Regions from separate parts of the Pseudomonas sp. Marseille-P9899 genome, predicted to be linked through region 1. Evidence: riboswitches for the same ligand, from Rfam matches in the RefSeq annotation. Region 1 holds a riboswitch; each other region holds the start of a gene.
The links. A riboswitch is a leader RNA that binds a small molecule or an ion and turns the genes downstream of it on or off. The one in region 1 is predicted to bind cobalamin.
Positions count from the first base shown of each region.

Region 1 (9,695 bases):
TGCGACTGGTCGGGATGACGGTCTCGCGGCTCAGGAAGTAAGTGGTGCGCATGTGGCTGAAATCCAGGTCGGTGCGCGGGCATTGGCTCAAGGCCAATGGCACGTCGGGCTCTTCCATGAAGCCGAAGTGCAGGTTGACCCGGTAGAAACCGTCGCCGTACGCCTCGACGTCGAAGCGCTTGGACGGATTGACGCGCGGGCGGTCCTCGAACACGACCGTGAGCAGCACCACCTGCTCATGCATCACCTGGTTGTGCAGCAGGTTGTGCAGCAAGGCGTGGGGTACCGCGTCGGTCCTCGCGGTGAGGAACACCGCCGTGCCCTGCACCCGGTGCGGCGGCTGCGCCTGCAGGCTGCTGATGAACAGCGGAAGCGGCAGTGCGGTTTCGTCCAGGCGCTCGACGATGATCTTGCGCCCGCGCTTCCAGGTGGTCATCAGGATAAACAGGCCGATCCCGGCGATCACCGGGAAGGCGCCGCCCTGGACGATCTTCGGCGCGTTCGCCGAGAAATACAGGCTGTCCACCAACAGGAAACCCAGCAGCAGCGGCACGGCCAGCCAGCGTGGCTTTTTCCACAACAGCAGCACCACGGCAGAGGAAAGGATGGTGGTGATCAACATGGTGCCGGTGACTGCCACGCCGTAGGCCGCGGCCAGGGCACTGGAGGACTCGAAGCCGATCACCAGCAGCACCACGCCGACCATCAACGCCCAGTTCACCGTGCCGATGTAAATCTGCCCCTGCTCCTGGCTGGAGGTGTGCTGGATGAACATGCGCGGGACGTAGCCCAGCTGGATGGCCTGGCGGGTCAGGGAAAAGGCGCCGGAAATGACCGCCTGGGAGGCGATGATCGTTGCCAGGGTCGAGAGCGCGACCATCGGCAACAGCGCCCAGCCGGGGGCCAGCAGGTAGAACGGGTTGCGTACGGCTTCGGGGTTGTCGAGGATCAGCGCGCCTTGGCCGAAGTAGTTGAGCACAAGGCCCGGCAACACCAGGCTGAACCAGGCCCGGGCAATCGGTTTGCGGCCGAAGTGGCCCATGTCGGCATACAGCGCTTCCGCGCCGGTCAGCGCCAGCACCACCGCGCCGAGAATGGCGACGCCGATGCCCGGATGCACCACGAAAAACTGCACGGCCCAGGCCGGGTTGAGCGCCAGCAGCACTTCCGGGCGCTGCACGATTCCGTAGAGCCCGAGTGCGCCCAGCACCACAAACCACACCACCATCACCGGACCAAACAGGATGCCGATGCGCGCGGTGCCGTGTTTCTGGATCAGGAACAGCGCCACCAGCACAATCACCGACAACGGCACGACCCAGTGGTCGATACCGTCGAAGGCCAGTTGCAGGCCCTCAACCGCGGACAGCACCGAAATCGCCGGGGTGATCATGCTGTCGCCGTAAAACAGCGCCGCGCCGAACAGGCCGAGGAGCACCAGCGCCCTGCTCATTCGCGGAAAAGGTGCAGCGGCCCGGCGCGCCAGGGCGGTCAAGGCCATGATCCCGCCTTCGCCCTAGTTGTCGGCGCGCAGGATGAACAGCACGTATTTGATCGAGACCACCCAGATCAGCGACCAGAACACCAGTGACAGGATCCCCAGCACACCGTCATGGCTGGGCTGAACGCCGTAGTGGCCGGAGAACACCTCTTTAAGGGTGTACAAGGGGCTGGTGCCGATATCGCCATACACCACGCCGGCTGCGGCGATCAGCATGCCGATGCCGGAGGTTTTGGCGTGATGGGAGGGTTCTGCAACGGTCAGTGCTTCACTCACGGGTGACTTCTCTGGGTTGAGGGGCTGACGCGGGCCCTTCATGAGCTGGTGTATTTCACCGGGGGGGCGTCCGGGTGCGGGCAAAAAAACGCGCTCAGTATCGTTTTATGCGTTGGGATGGGGCGTAAAAAAGGCGTAAAAATTCGGGTTTTTTTGGGGGTGGGTATCTGCACATTTCATGGCTGTTTGGCGACCAGGTGCTAGCCGAAAGGTTTTCAGCGCCCTCAAGATCGAGCGCCGCCCGCTGAAACCCAGACTGATAGCCGTCTGTTCACCACTCATCAGCGCATTCAGCCCGCGGGCCAGCACCCACAGCGCCAGCATGCAAGCCGCCACGCACAACGCCGGCAGCCAGATCACGTCCCAGCGCGCCGAGCCCAGGCCGCCCAGCATCCAGAACACCACCGACGCCGCAGCATGCTGCTCGCCGGTAAACAGCAACAGGTTCACCCCCGCCATCAGCACGAACGACACGGCAACGCCGGCGAGCAACAGCCGGTCGCTTTCGAGACGCCCGTCCCGTCGGGCCACCGCCAGCACCAGCAACATGCTGCCCGCCGCGCCGATAAACGCCGCCAGCGGCAGGCTGAAGATGCCGATGAATTCGCCGAGATAGAGGATCACCAGCACCGCCCCCAGCGCCGCGCCGGAGCTGACGCCGAGCAGGTGCGGATCCGCCAGCGGATTGCGGGTCACCGCCTGCAACGCGGTGCCGACCAACGCGAGGCCCGCGCCGACCAGCGCGCCAAGCAGCACCCGCGGCGCACGGATCAGCCAGACGATATGCTCCTGCCCCGCACTCCAGCTCACCGGCAGCTCAAGCCCGGCCTGCCGGCCAACGATCCCCCAGACGGTGCCCAGCGGAATCACCGCTGGCCCGAACGCCAGCGCGACCACGCAGGACAGCAGAATGACCAGCAGCAAGGCCGCGAGCAGCCCGCGATAGGCGGCATGGCTTCGGATCAGCATCAGTGCGAGTCCTGCGCGAACAGCCGGGGGTGCAGGCCCGCGGCGAGTTTTTCGATGGCGATGGCGTTCTCTACCGACGGTGTGACTTCCAGATAGGTCAGCACCACAAAACGCTGCTCGCGAATGGCCCGCACCGTTTGCAACGCCGGATGGCGCAACAGGAAATCACGTTTCTGCTGCCAGCTCAGCGGGCCGTAGTCGACGATCGCGATAACCTCCGGATCGCGCTCCACCACGCTTTCCCAGTTCACCTGGGTCCAGCTGGCGGCGACGTCATCCATGATGTTGTGTCCGCCGGCAGCGTCGATCAGCGCCTGGGGCATGCCGAGGCGGCCCGAGGTGGTGGGCCGGTCTTCACCGCTGTCGTAGAGGAATACCCGCGGTGCTTCCGGCGCCTGCCGAACGGTGCTGGCGACCGCGTCGATACGCTCGCGCATCTGGCCGACCAGCGCCTGGGCCCGCACTTCGACGGAGAAGATTCGCCCCAGGTTCGTCAGGTCGCGGTACACGTCATCCAGGCTGGCGCGCGGCTGTTTCATGATCCATGAGCAGGATTCGCTGAGCTCATAGACCGGAATGCCGAACGCCGCGAGGGACGTCGGGGTCAGCGGGCCACCGATGCGCATGCCGTAATTCCAGCCGGCGAAAAACAGGTCCGCGTCCACCGCCAGCAGCGTTTCAACGGACGGATAACGGCTGGCGAGCTGCGGCACACCTTGCAGCACCTCGCTGATCCAGGGGTCGCGGTGCTTGGTGGCGGTAAAGCCAGTGTAGCCGGCCAGACGCTCGCGCACGCCCAGGTGCAGGAGCATGCCGGTCATATTCACATCGTGCACCACGACCCGTTGCGGCGCCTTGTTCAAGGTGACGTCGCGGTCGCAACTGCGCACGGTGAGGGGGTAATCGCTGGCCAGCGACGGCGTCGCCGCCAACGCCAGCATCAGGCCGGCAAGTAACCGATAGTTCATGGTTGAGTGATCCAGGTGATACGCGGATAGGCGTGCAGCGGGTGGGTGTCGACCAGTGCTCGCACACCGAAAACTTCATGCAGCAGCTCGCTGGTCAGGACCTCGGCCGGCGTTCCGCTGGCAACGATGCGGCCCTCGGCAATGACGCAGAGCCGGTCGCAAAACGCCGCCGCCAGGTTCAGGTCATGAAAGCTGGCGAGGACGCTCAGATCGAGGCTGCGCAGATGACCCAGGAGCTCGAGCTGATAACGCGGGTCGAGGTGGTTGGTCGGCTCGTCGAGAATCAACAGGCCAGGCTGTTGCACCAATGCCCTCGCCAGCAGCACGCGCTGTTTTTCGCCACCGGACAGGCTGGCAAAACTGCGCAGCGCGCACGCCGTGAGCCCTACCCGCTCCAGCGCCTGCGCCACCTGCACGGCATCGTCCGCGCTGTCACCGTCGAACAGGCCTTGATGCGGGGTACGCCCCATGGCCACGACGTCGGCAACGGTCAGGCCGAATTCCTGGGGAAACTCCTGCAACACCACGGCAATGCGCTGTGCGCACCAGCGCGGGGTGCGCCGCCACAGGTTCTCGCCGTCCAGCGTCACGCTGCCCAGGGCCGGTTCATAGGCACGGTAGGCGCAGCGCAACAGGCTGGTCTTGCCGCTGCCGTTGGGGCCGATCAGACCGACGAATTCGCCCTGGCCAACCTGCAGGTGGATATCCCGCAGCAGCCAGAGCGGATCGCGGTCACGGCCGGGGGCGGCCCAGGCCAGCCCCTCGATACTGAGTGAGGACATTCAGTCTCCGTGCGCCCCCGCCCGGGGCGCGGCAGTCAGAAGGTGTAGTCAGCCGTGACGAAGAACGAGCGCGGCTCGCCCAGGTACCACTGCCGACCGTTGTTGCCGGTGGTGGTGGCGTACTGACGATCGAACAGGTTGTTCAGTTGCAGGCCGAGGGTCAGGTCCGGCTGGACGTGCCAGTCGACGTTGGCATCGACCACGGTGTAACTCGGGACTTCAACCGTGTTGGCGTTGTCGCCATAACGGCTGTCCACGTAGCGCGCACCCGCACCCGCGCTGAAGCGCTCGGCGAAGTCCTTGCTCAGCCACAGGTTGGCGGAACGGCGTGGCACGTTGACCGGTTGATTGCCCTTGAAGTCGTTGCTGCCGCTGGCGAACTCGTCGTACTCGGCGCGAACCCAGGCGGCGTTGGCCGAAAGCTGCACGTCGTATGGCAGACGCAGTTCCAGGGTGGCCTCGATGCCGTCGGAGGACTGCTGGCCGATCTGCTGCTGGATCGTCGGGTTGACCGGATCAGTGCTCAGCAGCTTCTTCTTGACGATGTGATACGCGGCCAGGGTCCATTCGCCACGGCCATCGAGCAACTGCTGCTTGATGCCCACTTCAGTCTGTTTCGCGGTGCTGAGGTCCCATTGCTGCTGCGCGGTCGAGAGGGTCAGCAGGTTGCTGACGCCTTCGGTGCTGGTCGCGTACTGGCCGTACAGCGAAAGGTCCTCGGTGACGGCGAACACCAGGCCGGCGCGCCAGTTGCCGCCGGACAGGCTGCGATCGCTGCGGGTATCGGTCGCCACGTCGGTACGGTCGAGGTGAACCTGATCGCGGCGCACGCCGGTGATCAGCGACAACTGCTCGGTGAGCTGGGTACGGTTCTCGGCGAACAGCGAGAACTGCTTCGCCTGGTTGGCGTCGCGGGAGCGATACGGGTCGGTGCTGACATAGCCGCCGCCACCCGAGCCGGCCAGCGGCACGGTGTCGCTGTAGACGTTGTCGAAGTCATGCTTGCGCACGAAGCGGATCGAGTTGTAGTCCGCGCCGACCACGGTGCGGCTGTCCAGTCCGAACAGCGAATGCTGCAGGGTGAAGGTCTGACGGTCGCCCACCTGCTCCTGAGTCTGCTTGATGCTGATGAAGCTGTCGCGGCGCACGAGGTCACCCGGCAGCCAGGTGTAAGTCTCGGCATTGCGCCAGCGGCGCTGGGCCTTGAGGAAGTACAACTGGTTGCTGGCGCTGAGGTTGTCGTTGATCGTCCAGTCCGTGACCAGCCGGGTGGACTGGTCGTTGTAGTGATCGGTCGCGTCCTCGACGTTGTAGTTGTGGTCGCGCAGCGACTCGCGGAAATGCCCGTCCACCAGCGGCGTACCGAAGTAGCGCTGCGGCTCCTGGTCAACGTAGTCATGGCTGAAGGTGAAGCTCAGGTCGTCGGTGGCCTGCCAGCGCAGCGAGCCGCTGAGGGCGATGCTTTCCGAGTTGCCGCGATCAACCCAGCCGTTGCTCGCCTGCTGGTTCAGGTTGAAGCGGTAGCTGAGGGTATCGGTCAGCGAGCCGCCGCTGTCCAGCGCGGCCTGGCGTTTGTCGTCCGAGCCATAGCCGAGGCGCAGGTGATTGCGGATCTCGCCCTCGAACGGTTTCTTCGGCACCACGTTGATCACCGCACCGGTAGCGCCTTCGCCATAGAGCACCGAAGCCGGGCCGCGCAGCACATCGATGCGTTCCACCGCCCAGGTGTCCACCGGGAAGGTGACGGTGCCGGCGCCGACATACAGGCGGGTGCCGTCATACAACTGCATGGTCGAGCTGTGGCCGGTGAAGCCGCGGGCCGACAGCGCGGTGCCGCCGTTGCCGGGGGTGCCGATGAAGGTGACGCCCGGGGAACGGGTCACGGCGTCCTGCACCGTGGCGTTGTTGCGCTTGAGGATCTGCTCGGCGCTGATGCTGGTCACACTGGCCGGGGTTTCCAGCGGCGTCAGCCCCAGGCGCGAGCCGCTGGTGCTCGCGGTATGCAGGTCAGGCTGGGGATTCTGCTCGGCGACCTCGTTGATGGCGGTGGCCGGCAAGGACAGGGCTTTGTCGTCTTCGGCGGCGTGCGCCGGGAGGGACAGAAACACGCAAGGTGCGAGGCTGGCACACAGCAGCGTGCCCGAGAAGGAGTTGAACAGGGAGTTACGGGACATGTCGTTCCACTTGAAGCAGGAATGAAAGAATCCCGGAGGGAACAACGCATAGGGAATCGCGGGCGCGACAGCCCACGGAAACCGGCCTGCGCCCGCCCACCGCGGGTTTGCCAAACAATGCTTCAGGCCGGTCTCCGGGCTCGCGAGGGTCATGAAACATTCACCTTCCCATGCACGGGGCACAGTGGCGTATCGAATGTTTCGCTCGCATACCGTTGCGGGGGCAGCGCCGGACTGATCAGCAAAGTGACGAACCGGCTTCCCGTTTCACCCCATACACGACGGTATGGGACACCTGAAACAGGCGCGCATCTGACCATCAAAGTGTTGGAAGGTCAACGACACAGGTGTTGGTGGCCGGCCCGCGGACCGCATGGGCATCTACACATCTCACCGGCAAAGATACTGGTTTGACGCGGAACTTGTGGGAGCGGATTTATCCGCGAAGGGTCGCATAGCGGCCCCAAAACCATCCAGCACGGGGTGGCTGTCTATATCCGGAATATCTGTCGACCTTCAGGATGCCTGAAGGTGAGATCCAATCCACGCAGGAACAGGGTGGTGGATGGGTTTAGGGCCGCTGCGCGGCCCTTCGCGGATGAATCCGCTCCCACAGAATCGCAAGTGGCTGAAGGTTTGCGATTGCCTGCGAGAGGTGTAGATACCGGACCCCAGGACCGGCAATCACCGATGCATCGCCTCAGCCCAGTTCGTTGATGCACACCACTTTTGGCTGCGTCATGTCTTCATAGGCGAAGCGCACCCCTTCCCGGCCGAGGCTGCCGTATTTGAAGCCGCCGAATGGCATGGCGTCGAAGCGGTAGTCGGACGAGTCGTTGATCATCACGCCACCGGCCTCGATGCGCCGCGCCAGCTTCAGCGCGGTCGACAGGTCGCGGGTGAACACGCCGGCGTGCAGGCTGTATTCCGGCGCGTTGGCCAGGGCGACGGCGTCGTCGAGGTGGTCGAACGGTTCGAGGATCACCACCGGCGCGAACACTTCCTGCTGCCAGATCCGGCTGCCGTGGCTGACCTGTTCCAGCACGGTCGGTGCGTACAGCGCGCCCTCGCGGCGATGACCGCAAAGCACCCTGGCGCCGTCCACCACGGCGTCCTCGACCAGTTGCTCGGTACGGCAGGCCGCCTGCTCGGTGACCATCGGCCCGACATCCGTTTCGCGAAGCGACGGGTCGCCCAGGTTCAAGGCCCGCGACTGCGCCACGAACTGTTCGCGGAACGCTGGATAAATCTCGCGGTGCACCAGGATCCGCTGGGTACCGATGCAGTTCTGCCCGGCGGCCCAGAAGGCACCCGAAACACAGGACTCCACGGTCGGCCCGAGGTCGCAGTCTTCCAGCACCAGCACCGGCGCGTTGCCGCCCAGGTCCATCGCCAGCTTTTTCAGCCCGGCGCTGCGGGCGATGGATTCGCCGGTGGCAAAGCCGCCGGTGAAGGAAATCATCCGCACCTCGCGCAGTTCGACCAGCGCCCGGCCCAGTTCCACGCCGCCGGTGGCGGTGGTCACCACGCTGTCCGGGAGGCCGGCCTGGACCAGGCACGCCACCAGTTTCAACGCCGACAACGGCGCCAGCTCGGACGGTTTGAGGATCACCGCGTTACCGCCGGCAATCGCCGGGCCCAGCTTGTGCGCGACCAGATTCAGCGGGTCGTTGTAAGGCGTGATCGCGACGATCAGCCCCAGCGGCTCGCGGGTGAACCAGCCCTGGCGCGACTCCGAACCTTCATAGGCTTCGAACGGCACCACTTCACCGGCATTGCGCCGCGCTTCTTCGGCGGACAGCTTCAGCGTGTTCACACAGCGCTTCACTTCCTTCTCGGCCTGGCGCAGGGTTTTCCCGGCTTCGGCCACGATCAGGCTGGCGAACGCCGCGGCGTCGGCTTCCACAAGTCGCGCGGCCTCCTCGAGAATCCGCGCACGGCGATGGCGTGGCAACGCCGCGCTTTCGCTGACGCCCGCCCGCGCCCGCGCCAGCAGGCCCGGCACCGCTGCAGCGTCGAGGTTGGGCACGCGACCGACCACACGGCCATCGAACGGGCTGAACACCTCGATGTGGCTGGGGGCTACGGATTGAACACTGGTCATGCGAGATACGCTCATGAAAGGCTCCCGTTACTGTCGGTCGGTGGTGTGCAGGGCGATGATGTCGGAGAGCAAGGCAAACGCCGTCTCGATCCGGCCGGCGCCTGGCCCGGACACCGTGACGGCGCCCAGCAGTTCGGTGTTGAACGAGATCGCGTTGACCGCGCCGGAGATGCCGGCCAGCGGGTGCTCGACCGGAAGCAAGCGCGCTTCGACGCTGGCGGAAACCGAACCGTCAGCCGCCTTGCTGGCGGCGCCGATCAGTTTCCAGCACTGCCCGGTAGCCTGCGCCTTGACGATGTCCGCCGCGCTGATGCCACTGATGCCCGAGCAGGCGACATCGCTGACACTCAACCGCGCGTCCAGCAGTTCGTTGGCGAGGATCACCACTTTCAGGCGCACGTCATGGCCCTCGACGTCCGCGGTCGGGTCGGCTTCGGCGTAGCCCAGTTGTTGCGCCTGGGCCACCGCATCGCTGAATGCCAGGCCGTCCTTCATCCGGGTCAGCACATAGTTGGAAGTGCCGTTGAGGATGCCCTCGAAACCTTGGATTTCCGCACCGGCCAGGGCCTGCCGGGCCAGGCGGATCACCGGCGTTCCGCTCATCACCGAGCCTTCGTATTCGAACGCCAGGCCCTTGCGACGGGCCAGCGCCTTGAGCTCGGCACCGTGCAGGGCAATCGGGCCCTTGTTGGTGGTGACCACATGAATGCCGCTTTCCAGCGCCCAGCGGCAGAAGGTGGCTGCCGGCTCGCCGTCGACCGGGTTGGTGAAGGTCGCCTCGGCAATGATGTCGGCGCCGGACTGCTTGATCACCGTTTCATTGAAGGCTTCGGCGGTACCGCCGGCGATCCGTGCCAACGCACCCTTCTCGGCAGGCAGCGCGACCAGCTCGGCGGCGTCCAGGCCGTTGCGGTTGACCAC
Region 1 is NZ_CAESCG010000001.1:2,064,314-2,074,008, forward strand. Features, by position in the region: partial or broken gene HWV67_RS08860 (potassium transporter Kup) at 1-1,777, opposite strand, end outside; gene HWV67_RS08865 (FecCD family ABC transporter permease) at 1,883-2,749, opposite strand; gene HWV67_RS08870 (ABC transporter substrate-binding protein) at 2,746-3,714, opposite strand; gene HWV67_RS08875 (ABC transporter ATP-binding protein) at 3,711-4,496, opposite strand; gene HWV67_RS08880 (TonB-dependent receptor) at 4,532-6,670, opposite strand; cobalamin riboswitch at 6,779-6,984, opposite strand; gene HWV67_RS08885 (aldehyde dehydrogenase family protein) at 7,371-8,789, opposite strand; gene HWV67_RS08890 (homoserine dehydrogenase) at 8,802-9,695, opposite strand, start outside.

Region 2 (9,695 bases), on a different contig from region 1:
ACGTCACGGGTATAGACTTTGCAGACTTTTACCAAGGGCCCTTTGCGGTTCCTCGCAACCGCCCAGCCAGCATGAAACCGATCCAGTTGCCCCTGGGTGTGCGTCTGCGCGATGACGCCACCTTCATCAACTACTATCCGGGTGCCAACGCCGCCGCACTGGGCTACGTCGAGCGACTCTGCGAAGCCGACGCCGGCTGGACCGAGAGCCTGATCTACCTGTGGGGCAAGCAGGGCGTCGGACGTACCCACCTGTTGCAGGCGGCCTGTTTGCGTTTCGAGCAGATGGGCGAGCCGGCGGTCTACTTGCCTCTGGCGCAATTGCTCGACCGTGGCGTCGAACTCCTGGATCACCTCGAACAGTACGAACTGGTCTGCATCGACGACCTGCAGACCATCGCCGGCAAGCCGGAGTGGGAAGAGGCGATGTTCCACCTGTTCAACCGCCTGCGTGACAGCGGCCGGCGCCTGTTGATCGCGGCCTCCAGCTCGCCGCGCGAACTGCCGATCAAACTCGCCGACCTCAAGTCGCGCCTGACCATGGCGCTGATTTTCCAGATGCGTGCGCTGTCCGACGAAGACAAGCTGCGCGCCCTGCAATTGCGGGCTTCGCGTCGCGGCCTGCACATGACCGACGAGGTCGGGCACTTCATTCTCACCCGCGGAACTCGCAGCATGAGTGCACTGTTCGACCTGCTGGAACGCCTCGATCAGGCGTCGCTGCAGGCGCAACGCAAGCTGACCATCCCGTTTTTGAAAGAGACGTTGGGCTGGTAAACAGCGTCCCAGAGCCTCGGCACATAAAAGTCACATTTTTTTCGATTGAATTTGCAAATCAAATCGATAGAAGGCATAGTCTCGGCTCCTTTGAATTCCAGACACGGTCGTGCCCATGCTAAATCGCTTCGCACCCCTCGTGCCCCTCGCACTCGTGACACTGCTTTTCGGCTGCGCTGCCCACAGCCCGGTTTCGCAACAGCAAGATCACAGTTCCATCGCTGCCAAGGTCGCCACCCAGCCTTCCGCCGACGTTTCGGTGTTCGAAGAAGAGCTGGCCACCGAGGAAGAACTGGAACAATTCTCCTCTTCCAAGCCTTATCAACTGCCGGTGCTGGCTGACAGCATCCTCGAGCGTGGCATGTCTCTGATCGGTACCCGCTACCGCTTCGGTGGCACCTCCGAGCAGTCGGGCTTCGATTGCAGTGGTTTCATCGGTTATCTGTTCCGCGAAGAAGCTGGCATGAACCTGCCGCGCTCCACCCGCGAAATGATCAACGTCGATGCCCCGCTGGTCTCGCGCAACAACCTCAAGCCGGGTGATCTGCTGTTCTTCAGCACCAACGGCCGCGGTCGCGTCAGCCACGCCGGTATCTACCTCGGCGACAACCAGTTCATCCACTCCAGCAGCCGTCGCAGCGGTGGCGTGCGTATCGATAGCCTCGGCGATCGCTACTGGAGCAAGACGTTCATCGAAGCCAAGCGCGCGCTGGCAATGGCACCGACCACGCTCTCGCGCAACTGATTCCTTCGTAGCGTCATGTACACGGCGACGATGCTGAAAAGCTCGTCGCCGTGCGTGTTTACAGAAAGCGTCTAATCTTGATTCTCACCACTTTGCCGGCATCCAGCCGGGCAGCTTCAGACAGGATGTTCTGACGATGTCGATAATGGCGCGCTTAGCGGTATTGTCCCTGGCGGCACTGATCAGTGCCTGTTCCAGCCACGCCCCGACCCCGCCCCAGGTGGTCCAGCCGGCGTTCACTTCTCCTCAGGTGTATTTCTCCCCGGTTGCCGAAGATGTGCTGTTCCGCGCGCTTGGCCTGGTGGGCACACCCTATCGCTGGGGTGGCAACACGCCGGATGCCGGTTTCGATTGCAGTGGCCTGATTGGCTACGTCTACCGTGACGCCGCGGGCATCGCCTTGCCGCGCTCGACCCGCGAGATGATCGTCATGGGCGCCCCGAACGTGTCCCGCGACGCCTTGCAGTCCGGTGACCTGGTGTTCTTCGCCACCAACGGTGGCAGTCAGGTCAACCATGCGGGCATCTATGTCGGCGAGGGGCGCTTCGTCCATGCGCCGTCCACGGGCGGGACGGTGCGGCTGGACTATCTGTCGAACAACTACTGGCAAAAGTCCTACCTCAACGCCAAGCGCGTGTTGCAAGGCAACCATCTGGCGCACAACCCCTGATTCCGCCGAGGTAAGCGATGACCGGTCAGACGCTTTACCTCGACGACGCCCTCTACGATTACCTCCGGCGCGTTTCCCTGCGCGAGACGCCGTTGCTCACGCGCCTTCGTGCTGAAACCGCCGCGCGGCCGAACTCCAATTGGCAGGTAGCCCCCGAACAGGGTCAGTTGCTGGCGCTGCTGGTGCGATTGAGCGGTGCGCGCAAATTGATCGAGGTGGGCACCTTCACCGGTTACAGCGCGTTGTGCATGGCCGAAGCCCTGCCAGCGGAGGGCGAATTGCTGTGCTGCGACCTGCCGGGCGACTACCACGACATCGCTCGCCGCTACTGGCGGGAGGCGGGCGTGGAAAGCCGTATCGAGCTGCGCCCTGGTCCGGCGTTGGACACCCTGGCGACGCTGGCGGACGGCGCGTTCGACTTGATCTTCATCGATGCCGACAAGGCCAACTATCCACGCTACCTCGAAGAAGCCCTGCGCCTGCTGCGCCAGGGCGGCGTCGTGCTGTTCGACAACACCTTGTGGAGCGGCCGGGTGCTGCAGGCGCAGCCCGACAGCGACGACACCCGTGCCATCCAGGCCTTGAACCTGGCGCTGCGTGACGATGTGCGGGTGGATTTGTCGCTGCTGCCGCTGGGTGACGGCCTGACGCTGTGTCGCAAGCGCTGAACGTCCTCAAGGCGCCTTGCTGACCCGCCAGATCACATTGCCCACGTCGTCGGCCACCAGCAGCCCGCCGCGCTGATCGTTGATCACCCCCACCGGCCGGCCCATGGCCTTGCCGTCGTCATTGAGGAAGCCGGTGAGCAGATCGATCGGTTTGCCCGCTGGTTTGCCCGTGGTACTGAACGGCACGAACAGCACTTTGTAGCCACTGTGCGGCTTGCGGTTCCAGGAGCCGTGCTGGCCGATGAACGCGCCCTGGTCGAACGGCGGCGGCAGGACGCCGGGCTCAGCGAAGGTCAGGCCCAGAGACGCGGTATGTGGGCCGACCGCGTAGTCCGGGGCGATGGCCTTGGCCACCAGGCTCGGGTCCTGCGGTTGCACGCGCACATCCACATGTTGCCCGTAATAGCTGAACGGCCAGCCATAGAAACCGCCGTCGCGCACCGAGGTGATGTAGTCCGGCACCAGATCGCTGCCGATTTCGTCACGCTCGTTCACCGCCGTCCACAGTTGCCCGCTGCGCGGTTCCCAGGCCAGGCCGTTGGGGTTGCGCAGGCCTGAGGCGAAGATTCGGTGGCTGCCGGTGGCCGGGTCGATTTCCCAGATCGCCGCGCGGCCTTCTTCCTTGTCCAGGCCGTTCTCGGCGACGTTGCTGTTGGAGCCGACGGTGACGTAGAGCTTCTTGCCGTCGCGGCTGGCAATCACGTTCTTGGTCCAGTGGTGGTTCAGCGGGCCGCCGGGCAGCTCGGCGACGACTTCGCCGGGCGTGTTGATCACGGTGGCGCCGGTTTCGTATTTGAAGCGCAGCAGGCGATCGGTGTCGGCCACATAGAGGTCGTTGCCCACGAGGGTCATGCCGAACGGGGAGTTGAGGTTTATCAGGAAGAGCGTGCGGGTTTCGGCGATGCCGTCGCCGTCGGTATCGCGCAGCAGGCTGATGCGATTGGCGCTGGGGACGGCAGCACCCGCGCGGGCCATGACCTTGTTCATCACCCAGCCCTTGATGCCCTTGCCGTCCTCGGGTTTTGGCGGGGCGTTGGTTTCCGCCACCAGCACGTCGCCGTTGGGCAACACGTACAGCCAGCGCGGATGGTCCAGGCCGCTGGCGAAAGCCGCCACCTGGGTGCCGGGCGCCGCGACGGGCTTGGCGCCTTTCGGCCAGCCGACCGCAGGGGCGATGTTGACGGTGGGGATCAGCGTCTTGTTCGGTTCCGGCAATTGCGGGGTCGGGCCGCTGCCGTCGGTGACCTGGAGCCGGGCGGTTTCACCGCAGGCGCTCAGTCCGGTGGTGATGGCCAGTAGCAGGGCGATGCGTAGTGAAGACATGAGCGACTCCTCGGGGAACGGGTCCTTACAAGGAGTCAGAGGCGGATCGGAGGAGGGAGGTTCAATCGCCGGGGCCGCAAGGCGACCCCGGCAATCCTCAGGCCTGCTTCAACAGCAGGGCAACCCCGGGATAGTACTGGCCGAACTCGTCGTGCAGCTTTCGATAGCCATACGGGAAACACCAGGCAATAACGCAGGCGTTGTGTTTTTGCAGGTCGTCGACCAGGTCCTGCAATTCTTCGGGGCTGGCATGCTGGCCCAGTTTGCACGGGCTGGCGAACAGCGCGGCGATCTTCAACTGGCTCGGGTAGGCGACATTGCGCGCGCTGGCGCTGACTTCCTGCAAGGCCGGGCTCAGGTCCAGCCGGCCGACCTTCGGCCAGCGCTGGCTGGCATGCAGGTACGCCGATTCATCGCGGCTGGCGATCAGCAAGTCGCAGCGGGCACCGCGTTCGCCTTCGTCGCGCTGTTTCTTGCTCTGGAAATCCTGAAGGGTGACCAGCTCGGCTTGCCAGATGGCTGCCGAGAGGATCCCGAGGTTGCCCTGGAGCCCTTGCCAGTAAGGTCCTTCGTTGTCGCCGAGGGTCTGGTTGAAGCGTTCGATGCATTCGCCCCAACGCTCCAGCGCCGGGCGCAGGAATTCCAGGCGAGGATTGTTGATGATCAGGCCTTGCATGCTGCTCTCCTTTCGTAATTGTTGTACGAGTACAGCGGAAAACCGTGGCACTTTGATATCACTCGACTGAGTGTTGCACAAGACGACAGAAACGCCATCGGTCGCCTCGTACCGGGCGCCTTTCATTGACGCTCCGGGTCCAACCCTCTAACCTTTGCGGCTTGTTTCAGGTGCTCTGTGGCCCGCCGGCCGACAGGGTGAAACAGGGAAGCCGGTGAGCACGCCAGACGTGCGATTCCGGCGCTGCCCCCGCAACGGTAAATGAGTCAAGGCTGCGCATGGCCACTGGGTGTCGTCACCCGGGAAGGCGCCCGGCCAGGATCTGAAATCCGCTCATGAGCCCGGAGACCGGCCTGCAAACAGTCAACGGCATCACGGAGGGTGATGCGCGGTTTTTCGGGTCTTGCCGCCCGACTCCTGCGCGTTCCGTGTGCCACCACCCCTTCATCTGTCGTTGCCCCCAGCCTTGTCGCTCCAGCGGACAAGCCGCGCCGACAGTGGCCCGCGGAGATCCCGATGACCGAATCCACCGAACGTGACGAACGCCACCTGGCGCGCATGCTGCGCAAAAAGGCGGTGATCGACGAGCGCATCGCCAACTCCCCAAATGAATGCGGCCTGTTGCTGGTACTCAGCGGCAATGGCAAGGGCAAAAGCAGCTCGGCCTTCGGCATGCTCGCCCGGGCTCTCGGCCACGGCATGCAGTGCGGCGTGGTGCAGTTCATCAAGGGGCGCAACGCCACGGGCGAAGAGCTGTTCTTCCGCCGCTTCCCTGAAGAAGTGCGCTATCACGTGATGGGCGAGGGCTTCACCTGGGAAACCCAGGACCGCCAGCGCGACATCGCCGCCGCCGAAGCCGCCTGGGCGGTGTCCCGGCAACTGCTGCAAGACCCGAGCATCGGCTTCGTGGTGCTCGATGAGCTGAACATCGCCCTCAAGCACGGTTACCTCGACCTCGAACAGGTGCTGTCCGACCTGCAGGCCCGCCCGCCGATGCAGCACGTGATCGTGACCGGCCGCGGCGCCAAGGACGAGATGATCGAACTGGCCGACACCGTCACCGAAATGGGCATGATCAAACACGCCTTCCAGGCCGGCATCCGTGCCCAGAAGGGCGTCGAACTATGAGCGACACCCGGCATTGCCCGGCGGTACTGATCGCCGCGCCGGCTTCCGGTCAGGGCAAGACCACCGTCACCGCGGCCCTGGCCCGTCTGCACCGTAACCAGGGGCGCAAGGTCCGGGTCTTCAAGTGCGGCCCGGATTTCCTCGACCCGATGATTCTCGAACGTGCCAGCGGCGCGCCGGTGTACCAGCTCGACCTGTGGATGGTCGGCGCCGAGGAAAGCCGGCGCCTGCTCTGGGAAGCGGCGGCCGAGGCCGACCTGATCCTGATCGAAGGCGTCATGGGGCTGTTCGACGGCACGCCGTCCAGCGCCGACCTGGCGCGGCATTTCGGCGTGCCGGTGCTGGCGGTGATCGACGGCACGGCCATGGCCCAGACTTTCGGCGCTCTGGCCCTCGGCCTGGCGCGTTACCAGCCCGACCTGCCGTTCGCCGGGGTGCTGGCCAACCGGGTCGGCTCGCTGCGCCACGCGCAGCTGCTTGAAGGCAGCCTGACCGAAGGGCTGCGCTGGTACGGCGGGCTGTCGCGGGAGACCGGCATCGAACTGCCGAGTCGCCACCTCGGGCTGGTCCAGGCCAGCGAACTGACCGACCTCGACCACCGCCTCGATGCCGCCGCCAAGGCGCTGGGCGACAGTTGCCAGTCGGCCTTACCGCCGCCGGTGGCGTTCAGCGGGCCGGCGCCGCGCAGCATCGAGCGTCGTCTTGAGGGCGTGCGCATTGCCGTGGCCCGCGACGAAGCGTTCGCCTTCACCTACGGCGCCAACCTTGAGCTGCTGCGGGCGATGGGTGCTGAGCTGAGTTTCTTCTCGCCGGTCCACGACCGCGAAATCCCGCCGGCCGACAGCCTGTACCTGCCCGGCGGCTACCCGGAACTGCACCACCACACCCTCGCCGCGAACGCGCCGATGCTGGCGGCCATCCGCGCCCACCATCAGGCGGGCAAGCCGTTGCTGGCCGAGTGCGGGGGCATGCTCTTCCTGCTCGATGCGCTGACCGATGTCGTCGGCGAGCGTGCCGAGCTGGCCGGGCTGCTGTCCGGCGAAGCGGTGATGCAGAAGCGCCTTGCCGCGCTGGCCCTGCAAGCGGTGGAACTGCCGGAAGGCACCCTGCGCGGGCACACCTACCACCATTCGCTGACCAGCACCGAACTGGAACCCATCGCCCGCGGCCAGAGCCCCAACGGCGGACGTGGCGCCGAAGCGGTGTACCGCCTTGGCCGGTTGACCGCGTCGTACGTGCATTTCTACTTCCCGTCCAACCCTGATGCGACGGCGGCGCTGCTGGCACCATGAGCGAACACGCCTACAGCGAGGCCGAGCGCGCGGCGATCTACCGCGCCATCGGCGAGCGCCGCGACATGCGTCATTTCAGCGGCGGCGAGGTAGCGCCCGAGTTGCTCGCCCGTTTGCTGGAGGCGGCGCACCAGGCGCCCAGCGTCGGCTTGATGCAGCCCTGGCGCTTCATCCGCATTACCCGCCGCGACCTGCGCCAGCGCATTCAGGCGCTGGTGGAGGACGAGCGCATACGCACCGCCGAAGCGCTGGGGCAGCGCTCCGATGAGTTCATGAAACTCAAGGTCGAAGGCATCAACGACTGCGCCGAAGTGCTGGTCGCCGCGCTGATGGACAAGCGCGAGGCGCATATCTTCGGCCGTCGCACCTTGCCGGAAATGGACCTCGCCTCGCTGTCCTGCGCCATCCAGAACCTGTGGCTGGCGGCCCGCGCCGAAGGCCTGGGGATGGGCTGGGTGTCGCTGTTCGATCCGCAGGCACTGGCCGATCTGCTGGGCATGCCGGTGGGCGCCAAGCCGCTGGCGATTCTCTGCCTGGGCCCGGTGCACGAATTTTACCCGGCGCCGATGCTGGCGCTGGAAGGCTGGACCACGCCGCGACCGCTGGCGGACATGCTGTTTGAAAACCAATGGGGAGAAGCCGAATGAGTGTGGCCTTGCTGACCGTGGCCGGGGTGGCGCTGGACGCTCTGCTGGGCGAACCGCGGCGCTGGCATCCGCTGGTGGCGTTCGGCAACATGGCCGGGCGCCTGGAACAGCGTTTCAACGCGGGCGGGCGCGGCTGGCGCAGCCATGGCGTCACCGCCTGGGTTCTCGCGGTGGTGCCATTGACGCTGCTGGCCACGGCCTTGTCCTGGCTGCCGTACATCGGCTGGCTGGTGGAGATCCTCGCGTTGTACTGCGCCCTCGGTCTGCGCAGCCTCGGTGAGCATGTGCAGCCGGTGGCCGATGCCCTGCGCGCTGGCAACCTGGACGAAGCGCGTCAGCGCGTGGGTTATCTGGTCAGCCGGCAGACTTCCGAGCTGGACGAAACCGCCGTGGCCCGCGCCGCGACCGAGTCGGTGCTGGAAAACGGCAGCGACGCGGTGTTCGCCGCGTTGTTCTGGTTTGTCGTTGCTGGCGCGCCGGGGGTGGTGCTCTATCGTCTGAGCAATACGCTGGATGCCATGTGGGGTTACCGCAACGAACGCTTCGAGCGCTTCGGCTGGGCCGCGGCGCGTATCGACGACGTGCTCAATTACCTGCCGGCGCGGCTGGTGGCGCTAACCTACGCGCTGCTCGGCAAGACCCGCCTGGCGCTGAAGTGCTGGCGCCAGCAGGCGCCGCAATGGGACAGCCCCAACGCCGGCCCGGTGATGGCGGCTGGGGCCGGTGCCCTTGGCGTCGAGCTGGGTGGGCCGGCGGTCTACCACGGTGAGTTGCACGAGCGCGCCCGCCTGGGCGAAGGCCCGGCGGCCGACGCCGGCTCCATCGAGCGCGGCTGGCGGCTGGTGTGTCAGGGCGTCTGGTTGTGGCTGTTGCTGCTGTGCCTGGGAGCCGAATTCTATGCTTGAACACGGTGGCCGCCTGCTGCGGGCGATCGAGCACTACGGCATCGCCCGCGAGGACTGGCTGGACCTGTCCAGCGGCATAGCGCCCTGGTCTTTCCCCATCCCCGAGATTCCATTGCGCGCCTGGGCGCGACTGCCTGAAACCGATGATGGCCTGGAGCAGGCCGCAGCCGGGTATTACGGCGTCTCGCACCTGCTGCCGGTAGCCGGCTCGCAGGCGGCGATCCAGGCGCTGCCGCGCTTGCGCCCGCGCGGCACCGTCGGCGTGCTCTCGCCGTGCTATGCCGAGCATGCCGAAGGCTGGCGCCGTGCCGGGCATCACGTGCTGGAATTGAGCGAGGAGCAACTCGCCGGGCAACTCGACCACCTCGACGTGCTGGTGGTGGTCAACCCCAACAATCCTACGGGCCGCCTGCTGCCGGCGGACACCTTGCTCGACTGGCATCAGCGCCTGTCGCGCCACGGCGGCTGGCTGCTGGTGGACGAAGCCTTCATGGACAACACGCCGGCGCACAGCATCGCCGCCCACAGCGCGCGCGAGGGCCTGATCGTTCTGCGTTCGTTCGGCAAGTTCTTCGGCCTGGCCGGGGTCCGCCTTGGCTGTGTGCTGGCCGAGCCGTTGCTGCTGCGTGCGCTGGCCGAAGAGCTGGGGCCGTGGTCTGTCAGCGGCCCGACCCGGGTGCTGGCCCAGGCCTGTTTCACTGATCTGGCCAGCCAGCGCCAGCAGACCGAACGCTGCGCCGCCGCCAGCACCCGTCTCGCCGCGCTGCTGGACAGCGCCGGGCTCACGCCCGCCGGCGGCTGCGACCTGTTCCAGTACCTGCGCCATGACCAGGCCGCCGCGATTCACGACTTCATGGCCCGGCGC
Region 2 is NZ_CAESCG010000003.1:813,097-822,791, forward strand. Features, by position in the region: gene hda (DnaA regulatory inactivator Hda) at 72-776, shown strand; gene HWV67_RS19445 (C40 family peptidase) at 892-1,521, shown strand; gene HWV67_RS19450 (C40 family peptidase) at 1,658-2,191, shown strand; gene HWV67_RS19455 (O-methyltransferase) at 2,209-2,859, shown strand; gene HWV67_RS19460 (PQQ-dependent sugar dehydrogenase) at 2,866-4,182, opposite strand; gene HWV67_RS19465 (hypothetical protein) at 4,280-4,858, opposite strand; cobalamin riboswitch at 5,010-5,229, shown strand; gene cobO (cob(I)yrinic acid a,c-diamide adenosyltransferase) at 5,375-5,986, shown strand; gene HWV67_RS19475 (cobyrinate a,c-diamide synthase) at 5,983-7,278, shown strand; gene bluB (5,6-dimethylbenzimidazole synthase) at 7,275-7,925, shown strand; gene cbiB (adenosylcobinamide-phosphate synthase CbiB) at 7,922-8,830, shown strand; gene cobD (threonine-phosphate decarboxylase CobD) at 8,823-9,695, shown strand, end outside.
Region 2: linked by a shared signal. The riboswitch ahead of cobO (cob(I)yrinic acid a,c-diamide adenosyltransferase) and the one ahead of HWV67_RS08880 (TonB-dependent receptor) in region 1 are both predicted to bind cobalamin.

Region 3 (9,695 bases), 1.1 Mb from region 1:
AGGCGATCCGCCAGATCGAAGAAATGGCCAGCGGCGTCGGCACCTCGGCCGAATCCCTGGGGCGCTTGCAGCAAGAGTGCGGACGCATCGGCGCGATTCTCGACGTGATCAAGGCCGTGGCCGAACAGACCAACCTGCTGGCGCTCAACGCCGCCATCGAAGCGGCGCGGGCTGGCGAGGCCGGGCGAGGGTTTGCCGTGGTCGCGGACGAAGTGCGCAACCTGGCGCAACGCACTCAGGCGTCGTCCAGCGAGATCGAGCAACTGATCATCACCCTGCAGCACATCGCCGACGAAAGCACCGGGATGATGAAGACCAACCTGCAGCAGACCAGCGCTTCGGTCACCGGCGTGCGCGACACTGGCATGGCCCTGGAGCACATCACTCGCCAGGTATCGAATATCCAGCAGATGAGCGAACTGATCGCCACCGCCGCAGAAGAACAGGCGGCGGTGACCGAGGAGATCAACCAGAGCGTGACCCGCGTGCGCGAAACTGCCGAGGAATCTGCCACGGCCAGCGCGGAAATTTCTGCGGCGAGCACCGAACTCAAGCACCTGAGCAACCGGTTGCACGGGATGGTTGGGCATTTCCGCTTCTGATCTGTGTTGCACGGACGCATCTGATCCGTATTTTTCAGTGCTTTCTGCATCTGTTATGCAAACAGCCGCTTGCCGACAATACGCTTCGTAAAGGCGTGGTTGGCAGCGGATGTTCCGCTGCTCCCGTCTGAACCGTTGTTCAGGTAATCGGAGGCAGTGATGGGCAAGATGGCGATTTTTCTGTTCGGGTTTCTGGTGCTGGCGATCGTGATCGGCGCTTTGGGGACGATTTCTCCGGTTTGAGTATTCAAGAAGCCCCGGCAATGTTGCCGGGGCTTTTTTTCAGGCGGATTTTTTGGGTGGGCGGCAGCCTCGCCACAGGGGATGGATAAACTCACAGCACCAACGTCAACACTCCCGGTCACACACAATGGCCATCATCTTTCGAGGGGAGTACCGATTCATGACCAACGTCGATCCGGGCCTGAATGAGCCGTTCAAGCGGCTGTTCTTCGCCGTGCCTTGCTCGGTGCAGCAGAGCAGGGCGATATCCCGTTGGCGGGGTGGCCTGGGGCTGCGCAGCGGGCGTCCGGTGCCGGCGGAAAACTTTCACCTGACCCTGATGTTTCTCGGCGCGGTCGGGGTCGATCAGTTACCGACGATCCTTGATGCCGCAGGGCGCTTGCCGCCGCTGGGGCGGCCGGCAACCCTCTTGCTGGATCAGGTCGAGGTATGGCGGCGCAGCCAAGCCCTGGTGCTGGCCTCGAAACAGACAGCGCCAGCCCTGCTGCGCTGGGTCTACGCCTTGCAGCAGGCGATGCTGCCGTTGGGCTTCGAGGTCGATCCGCGCGAGTTCCGTCCGCACTTGACCCTGATGCGCGACTTCCGGGGTGGTGTCCCGGAGACGGCGCTGGATACCGAGTTTCGGCTGGTGGCCGAGACGTTCGTGTTGTACGAATCGGTCAAGGGAAGGTATCAGGCTGTGGCGCAGTGGCCTTTGCTGGCTGGATAAGGCGTCTTTGTCGCTACCGTCCTCACAGGCCACTTCTATACTCGGAAAACGGACGCTGAACGGCGTCCGGGGCGGGTGCCCGTACGGGGTGCCCCGGTGTTGTCCCTCGATTCCGGCGGGGCGCGATCGTGAACCAGCCTGTGCTGCCTGTCGCTTTGTTGGTCGGCGTGTTGCTGGCGTTGGGCGGTTGCGGCTCCAGATCCCGCACGCCGGAGCCGCCGCCGGTAGTGCTGTCCCAGGCCGCATGGCAGCAGGTGGATCGCGAAATCGTCATTGCCTCGCGTGGCGCCACCGGCTCGGCGGGGGATTATGCGCGCCGCTCCATGCGCGTTTGGCGCGAGCAAGTGCAGGCCCGCACCGAAGACGACTTCATCCCCTGGTTCACCGGCTATTGGACCCAGCAATGGCTGACCCTCAAGGTCGCCTGGTACAAGATGAGCCAGAACAACGCCCAACCGGACAATCGCCTGGCGCTGTACCTGCAGGAGCAGTACCGCGAGCGGGTGCTGGAGCCGGTGGCGAAAGAGATCAACCCCGATCTGATCCGCGAACGCGCCACTGAACTCTATGTGCAGTTGCTCGGCCAGCAGTTGCAGGGCATCGCCCAGCGCTACCGTGCGGCGCCGGACCAGTTCGCCCTGCACCTGAACCGGATTCCCGCCATTGCCCTGGGCCCGCCGCCGGCACGGGACGCCAGTATTCAACAGGTCCTCGCGGCCCGACCCTTCGTGCAGCTTCCCGCCTGGCTCGCCCTCGATGAACAGGTGCGCAAGGCCGCAACCAACAACGCAACGGCCTCGGACACCGGCCTGTCATCGGTGGCCAGCAAGGCCAGCACCCGCCTTGAAGCGACACTGGCCCCGCGTGGCGCGGCCAGTGCGGTGGCGGCGGCGGTGGGCAAGGCGGCCGGTCTGCTGATCTCCGTCGCTTCGGCTGGCATCGGCGCGATGATGCACGAGAGCGAGCGGCCGGAAATGGTCGAGCAGTTGCGGGTGATCCTCAATGTGGCGCTGAACGAGGAGTGGCAGAGCCTGATGGAGAATCATGCCTCTGGCGTCATGGCGGGGGTGTGGTCGATGGCGGGAGAGATCGAGGGGCGCCTGGGCGCGCAGTCGGAGATGGCGCCGAGAACGGATGCATTTCCTTAGTAATCTCATTAAAAACAATAGCTTATGGTGTTTTATTGATTTCTTTTGTTAGGTTTTTTGGTGCGAGTGATTTGATTTTTGTTTTATAAAAAATACATATATTTCAGTGGCTTACATTATATATTTGATGTTGTTTGTTTTATGTGTGGCGCAAAAAAGCCGCATCAAGGAGTCCTTGGTGCGGCTTTTTAAATTGCAAAAAACCAATTAAATCATCGTCTTGCGTGTTTTTTCTCAAGCAATGCTTTGAGTCTTGCTCTGCTGCCGTTTGGTCGCCTGAGTACGGCAGGCATTGCCGAACGCTTCGAACATCCTGACCGAATCAGGGTTCTTCGCGGCTTGCCATTCCGGGTGCCACTGCACCGCGAACAGGAATGGCGACAGGCTTGGCGCATGGATCGCCTCGACCAGGCCGTCTTCGGCACGGGCCAGCGGCTCAACGCCTTCACCCAGGGTTTTCAGGCCTTGGCCATGCAGCGAGTTGACGCGAATCTCGTCGCTTTGCAGCAGTTCCTGCAGCCAGCTTCCTGGCTCGATGCGCACGCTGTGCACCGCGCTGTACTGCACCTCCACCGGATCTTCCGGGTTTTCCCGGTGATCGTTGAAGCCAGGCTCGGCGTAGACCTTCTGGTAGATGTCGCCACCCAGCGCCACGTTGATTTCCTGCATGCCGCGGCAGATACCGAAGATCGGCAGGCCACGCGCGATAGCCAATTGCACCAGCGGCAGGTCGAAGAGGTCGCGGTTGCGGTCCTGACCCTTGCCTGGAGTCTGGTTTTCCTGGCCGTAGAGGGCCGGGTCGATATTGCTGCCGGCGCCGGTCAGGTACACACCGTCAGCCATGTCCAGATACTGTTCGAGGTCTTCGGTGCCGCAGCAGGTCGGAACCAGGAGGGGGACGCAGTCAGCGTGTTCGACCAGCGGCACGATGTACTTGTGGGTCATCACTTGATAGTCGTGACCCTTGCGCTCTTGAGAGCCCATGGTCATCAGGACGACAGGTTTGCGGGCTTTTTGATTCTTATTGCCAATGTTGCTGTTGGGCATATGTCACCTTGGGACAGGCGCGGCCTGTCATTGTTGTGCAGGCGCGCCGATTGCTGCAGGGCGCTACCCGAGGTTTCGAGCACTGCCGGGTGTGCACGCGAACGTCGATTCCCGGTCGAAACCTGCCGCATAGCTTGCCAGAGCCGTTAAATATATCAAGCGGATTAACCGTTCCGTGTGCATATTTTTTAACGTAAGACCTTTGATTTATCGTTTAACTCTCTGATTGACCTCAGGTAAATGTGATTTTTAGCGGACACGGCAGTTCATTATATTTGACGAGTCTTTCACCGCTGTCCGCACCGTGGCCATTACGGGCCTTGCGGCCCGAAAGCCCCGCTCTTAAGCTTCAGAACCTCCGTTGATATCAGCCTGCCAATGCCTACTCCAAGACCGTCCCTGACCCTCACGCTGTTGCAAGCCCGCGAAGCCACCATGGCCTTCTTCCGCCCGTCGCTCAACGAACACGGCCTTACCGAGCAGCAGTGGCGGGTGATCCGCATCCTGCGCCAGCAAGGCGAGCTGGAAAGCCATCAACTGGCCGAACAGGCCTGCATTCTCAAACCGAGCATGACCGGCGTGCTGAGCCGCCTTGAGCGCGACGGCCTGGTGCGGCGCAAGAAATCCGTGCAGGACCAGCGCCGGGTCTTCGTCAGCCTCACCGAGCAAGGCCAGCAGTGCTTCGTGGACATGAGCGAAGACATGGAGCGCAACTACCAGCGCATTCTCGAACAGTTCGGCGACGCCAAGCTGCAAACGCTGCTGGGGTTGCTCAACGAGCTGAAGAACGTCAAACCCTGAGGGGCCTGGCTGTTCGCGCAACTGAAAAGTCCTACATATACTGTCGGTTATCCGCAACAGCTTGCCGTCGTTGGTCGGACCACGACGTCTCAACGCCGGTGGTAGTGGCTGTATCCGAAGTAACCTGCTCGCGAGTCGTCATTTCAGGCGCTTAAGAGAGGCTATGGCGATGGATATCATCAGTCTGATCATTCAGATCATCAGCGGTGTGGTAGGCGGCAACGCGGCGGGCATGAGCAAACAAGGCATGGGGCCGCTGCTCAATTCGATTCTTGGCGGGGTGGGTGGCGTGGTGCTGGGACAGATCCTGGCGTCATTCACCGGCGATCAGAGCCTGGCCCAGGCTGGCGCGGCAGGCACCCTGGATTTGCCCGCGATCATCAGCAGCGTGGTGGGCGGCGGGGCTGGTGGGGCGGTGCTGACGTTTATCGTCGGGCTGATCAAGAACAAGCTGCAGCCGCATTAGCCATAAAAAAAGGGCCTGCATTGCAGGCCCTTTCTTCAATGAGTCGGGCAACCCTCGGCTTTCACCGTGCGCACTGTCGTTGCCGGATTGCGCGCCAGCTTCTCGCCCACCCTGGCAGGCCTTGGCTGCAACTCGCCGCCGCAGTTCGGGCACTTGCCCTTCAACTGACCTTCCGCACAGCTGCGGCAATAGGTGCATTCGAACGAACAGATCAGGGCATCGCGGCTGTCGCCTGGCAGATCGGTGGAGCAGCATTCACAGCAGGGGCGCAGTTCAAGCATTGAAGGTAGTCCTTTGAGGTATGCCGAAGCGTTAAATTGAAGCAACGCTGATGGCAATGCAATAGCGCGCTCAGGGACGGTAGAGATGCGCGTGGCCCGCCCGGTACAGCGCGGACTCACTGAAACTGTCGCTGGCCAACACCCGGCCCACCAGAATCAGCGCCGTGCGGCGGAAACCTTTAAGTGCCGTCTGCTCGACGATGTCGTCCAGCGTGCTCAACACCCAGTCCTGATCCGGCCAGGTGGCACGGTGGACCACGGCGATCGGGCAGTCGCCGCCGTAATGCGGGCGCAGTTGCTCGACGATCTTTGGCAGATGCCGCACCCCGAGGTGAATCGCCATGGTTGTCTTGTGGCTGGCCAGGCTGGCGAGGGCTTCGCCTTCGGGCATGGGCGAGCTGTCGGCGAAGCGGGTGAGGATCACGCTCTGGGCGATGTCCGGCAGCGTCAGCTCGCAGCCGAGCAGGGCGGCGCTGGCAGCGGTGGCGGTCACGCCGGGGATGATCTGGTAAGGAATGCCCAGTTCACGCAGATGACGAATCTGCTCGCCGATGGCGCCGTACAGGGCGGGGTCGCCACTGTGCACCCGGGCCACGTCCTGGCCCTTGGCATGGGCGGCGCTGATCGCCGCGATGATCTGCTCCAGGTGCAGCTCGGCGCTGTTGATGACGGTCTCGGCCTGGTGCCCTTCGAGCACCGCGGCGGGGACCAGGGAACCGGCGTAGATGATGACCGGGCACTGGCGGATCAGGCGCTGGCCCTTGACGGTGATCAGCTCCGGGTCGCCGGGGCCGGCGCCGATGAAATAGACGGTCATGGCAAATCCTTGAACGAGAGGGGGCGGATTATCCGCCAAACGACGGCGCCCAGGCCAATGCCAGGGTCATGTCGTCGTGGACGATGCGGGTGACCCGCAGTTGCGCGGGCTGTCCGCTGACTTGCTCGGCCAGCGCCAGGGCACAGCTCTCGGCCACGCCATGGCAGCCGCTGTGGCGAAAGGCGACCGGCGAGCGGTGGCTGAGGCGGGTGGCGAAGGGCGCCAGTTGCGCGGCACTGAAGAAGGTCAGCGGCAGGTCGAGGTGCGCGGCCAGTTGCAGCAAGCCGGGTTCGTCGTACTTGAGGTCGATGCTGGCAAGGCCGGCGAGGGCTTCGAGAGGGAGGTCATGGGCTTGCAAGGTCCGCCGTAGCAGCCCGGCCAGATTATCGGCCGGACTGCCGCGGCGGCAGCCCAGCCCGGCGAACAGCGGGGTTGCGCCGGGCGGGAAGGGCATCAGGCAGCCTGGCGGCGATACAGCCAGGCGCTGATCAGGCCGAGGGCGACCCAGAACGCCGCATTGGTCAGCAGCGAAGCAACGATGAACTGCGACTCCAGCGCTTCTGGTGCCAGGCTTTCGTGCACTTCCGGTTGCGGAGCGCCGATCACATGCGGCAGCACCAGCAGCACCAGGCCCATGGCCTTGAGCAGCCAGTTACCGGCGAACACCATCAGCGCCAGGCCAACGGCGGTCGCTGCGGCGGTGCCAATCCACCAGTACTGACGCAGGGCCAGGTCGGCGGCGGCGGTACCCGGCAGTTCCGGCGGCAGGCCCAGGTTCGGCGCCAGGCAGAACACGGCGAAACCACCGAGGCCCCACAGCGCGCCGGTAGTCACGCGGCCTGGACGACGCAGGGTGTACATGGCGGCGAGCAGCAGGGCAAAGCCGACTGCGACCACCAGATTGCCGCCCGTGGTGGACAGCACGCGCTGCCAGCCATCTTCCGGCGACCAGGCTTCGGCGTCGTGATGATGTTCCGCGCCGGCGGCGGCGTCGGCGTGTTCGTGCTCCTGGACGGCCGGGGCCGCGGTTTCATAGGTTTCCGCCTGGAGAATCAGCGGCGCGACCCAGAAGCTTTGCAGCAGGGTCAGCAGCAGTGCGGCCAGCAGGCCGGCGAAGCCTGCAGTGCGAGCGATGCGCATGAACATTGGGGCAGGCCTCAGTGGCAAGGGAAAGCGGCGCTGTGACGGGTATCGTGCGCGGCATTGTGCACCGCTTCGATGTGCGAGAAGCCAGCGAAGTAGACCAGGCACAGGCCCAGCACCGAAGCGCTGACGGCAGCGACGATGCGCTGGCTGAGGGTGGTCGGAGTGACGATGGCGTGACTGGCGATGATCGGCATGGCGCTTTCCTCTTGGTGTTGTCGGCAACAGGCAAGCGCGAAGAACCCCTGGCCGGAATCGCCCAGGGGTTGCAACGTCGCCCGCCCACCGCGGGTTTGGTCAATGCTGTTGTTCAGGCCGGTCTCCGGGCTTGCGAGGGCATTTCGCCGTGGCGTCACCTTCCCATGCCCGCAGGCACAGTGGTCTTGACGCTTTCCTCGCTTACCGTTGCGGGGGCAGCACCGGAATTTACCGGTTTCCCGTTTCACCTTGTAACAAAAAGGCACCCAAACGAATCGCGCTAGGAAATCACGCGCGTTGACATCCGTCAATACAGCGGTTGACCGGCTTCGGGGCACTGCGTAGCCTTGCCGGTTCGAGGTTCTCCGGCAAGGGCCGGAGCTAAGACGGGAACGCGGTGCGCCTTTTTCAGGCCAGGCCGCGGCTGCCCCCGCAACTGTAAGCGCTGCCTTCATCGACACAGCCACTGCCAAACCGGCGGGAAGGCGTCGATGCTGCCCTTGAGGGGCACAGCGCGAGCCAGGAGACCTGCCTCGTTCAGTTTCCGACTTTCAACCGGGCGGGGTGATCCGGTGGCGAACGCGCCCAGGCTGCAGGCCTGCGGCTCCCGTCCCGCATGCCCGCCATCCTGCCAAGGGCATCCGACATGAAAACACTGGCCAAACTCCCCGTCACCATCGTTACCGGCTTTCTCGGCTCGGGCAAAACCACCTTGCTGCGGCACATGCTGGACAACGCCCAGGGCCGCCGCATTGCGGTGATCGTCAATGAATTCGGCGAGCTGGGCATCGACGGCGAAATCCTCAAACAGTGCAGCATCGGCTGCACCGAAGAAGAAGCCAGCGGCCGGGTCTACGAACTGGCCAACGGCTGCCTGTGCTGCACCGTGCAGGAAGAATTCTTCCCGGTCATGCGTGAACTGGTCGCCCGCCGTGGCGACCTCGACCACATCCTGATCGAAACCAGCGGTCTGGCGCTGCCCAAGCCGTTGGTGCAAGCCTTCCAATGGCCGGAAATCCGCAACGCCTGCACCGTTGACGCGGTGATCACCGTGGTCGACAGCCCGGCGGTAGCGGCCGGCACCTTCGCCGCCTTCCCTGAGCAGGTCGATGCCCAGCGCAAGCTGGACCCGAACCTGGATCACGAATCCCCGCTGCACGAACTGTTCGCCGACCAACTGGCCAGCGCCGACCTCGTCGTCCTCAACAAGGCCGACCTGATCGCTGCCGATGCCCTGGCCGCCGTGCGCGCCGAAGTGGCTGAAGAGCTGCCGCCTGCCGTGAAGGTGATCGAAGCCAGCAAAGGCGTGCTGCCGCTGGAAGTCCTGCTGGGCCTGGGCGCCGAGTCCGAAGCGCATATCGACGGCCGCCGCACGCACCACGACAGCCATCACGACGACGATGGCGATGATCATGACGATCACGACCACGACGCCTTCGACTCCATCTCCCTGGAACTGCCCGAAGCTGACGAGGCCTTGCTGCTCGACGCGCTGACCCAGTTGGTGGTGGACAGCGGCATTCTGCGGGTCAAGGGTTTCGCGGCGATTCCCGGCAAGCCGATGCGCCTGCTGATCCAGGGTGTTGGCACGCGTTTCGACAAGCACTTCGACCGCGCCTGGCGCACTGACGAAGCGCGGGTCACGCGCCTGGTGCTGATCGGTCAGGAACTCGACGCCGAGGCGCTGCAAGCTCGTCTGCGCGCGGCCCTGGGCGCCTGATCCATGCACCTGCTGCGGACCCAGCCCGGCGGCTTCGTGCCGGACGACAGCATTGCCGACCTCGGGCAGTCTCCCGCCGAGCTGGTGATCCTTTGCAGCGGTGACTCGCACCTGGCGCTGCTGGCGGAAACCGCCCGCGAGTTGCCGGACGACTACCCCAGTCTGCGCTTGGCCAACCCGATGCAGGTGCAGAACCACGCCTCGGTCGACCTTTATGTCGATCAGGTGCTGCGCCACGCCAAGGTCATCCTGGTGTCGCTGCATGGCGGCATCGGCTATTGGCGTTACGGCGTCGAGCAACTGGTGGCTCTGGCCGAGCGCGGTGTGCAACTGATTCTGGTGCCGGGCGACGACCGCCCGGACCCGGAGCTGAGCAGCCTGGGCACGGTTACTGGCGAGCAAGCCGAGCGGCTCTGGCACTTTCTGCGCCAGGGCGGCAAGGCCAATGCCCTGAATTTGTTCAACTGCCTGGCCAGTCTCTGGCTGGGCCGTGATTACCCCTGGGACGAGCCCCGGCAAC
Region 3 is NZ_CAESCG010000001.1:997,828-1,007,522, forward strand. Features, by position in the region: gene HWV67_RS04480 (methyl-accepting chemotaxis protein) at 1-602, shown strand, start outside; gene HWV67_RS04485 (hypothetical protein) at 656-940, opposite strand; gene thpR (RNA 2',3'-cyclic phosphodiesterase) at 1,006-1,554, shown strand; gene HWV67_RS04495 (hypothetical protein) at 1,683-2,702, shown strand; gene HWV67_RS04500 (gamma-glutamyl-gamma-aminobutyrate hydrolase family protein) at 2,937-3,749, opposite strand; gene hpaR (homoprotocatechuate degradation operon regulator HpaR) at 4,128-4,550, shown strand; gene HWV67_RS04510 (hypothetical protein) at 4,720-5,016, shown strand; gene HWV67_RS04515 (DUF1272 domain-containing protein) at 5,052-5,297, opposite strand; gene cobM (precorrin-4 C(11)-methyltransferase) at 5,368-6,114, opposite strand; gene HWV67_RS04525 (cobalamin biosynthesis protein) at 6,143-6,568, opposite strand; gene HWV67_RS04530 (CbtA family protein) at 6,568-7,260, opposite strand; gene HWV67_RS04535 (CbtB domain-containing protein) at 7,272-7,454, opposite strand; cobalamin riboswitch at 7,554-7,740, opposite strand; cobalamin riboswitch at 7,797-8,005, shown strand; gene cobW (cobalamin biosynthesis protein CobW) at 8,102-9,175, shown strand; partial or broken gene cobN (cobaltochelatase subunit CobN) at 9,179-9,695, shown strand, end outside.
Region 3: linked by a shared signal. The riboswitch ahead of cobW (cobalamin biosynthesis protein CobW) and the one ahead of HWV67_RS08880 (TonB-dependent receptor) in region 1 are both predicted to bind cobalamin.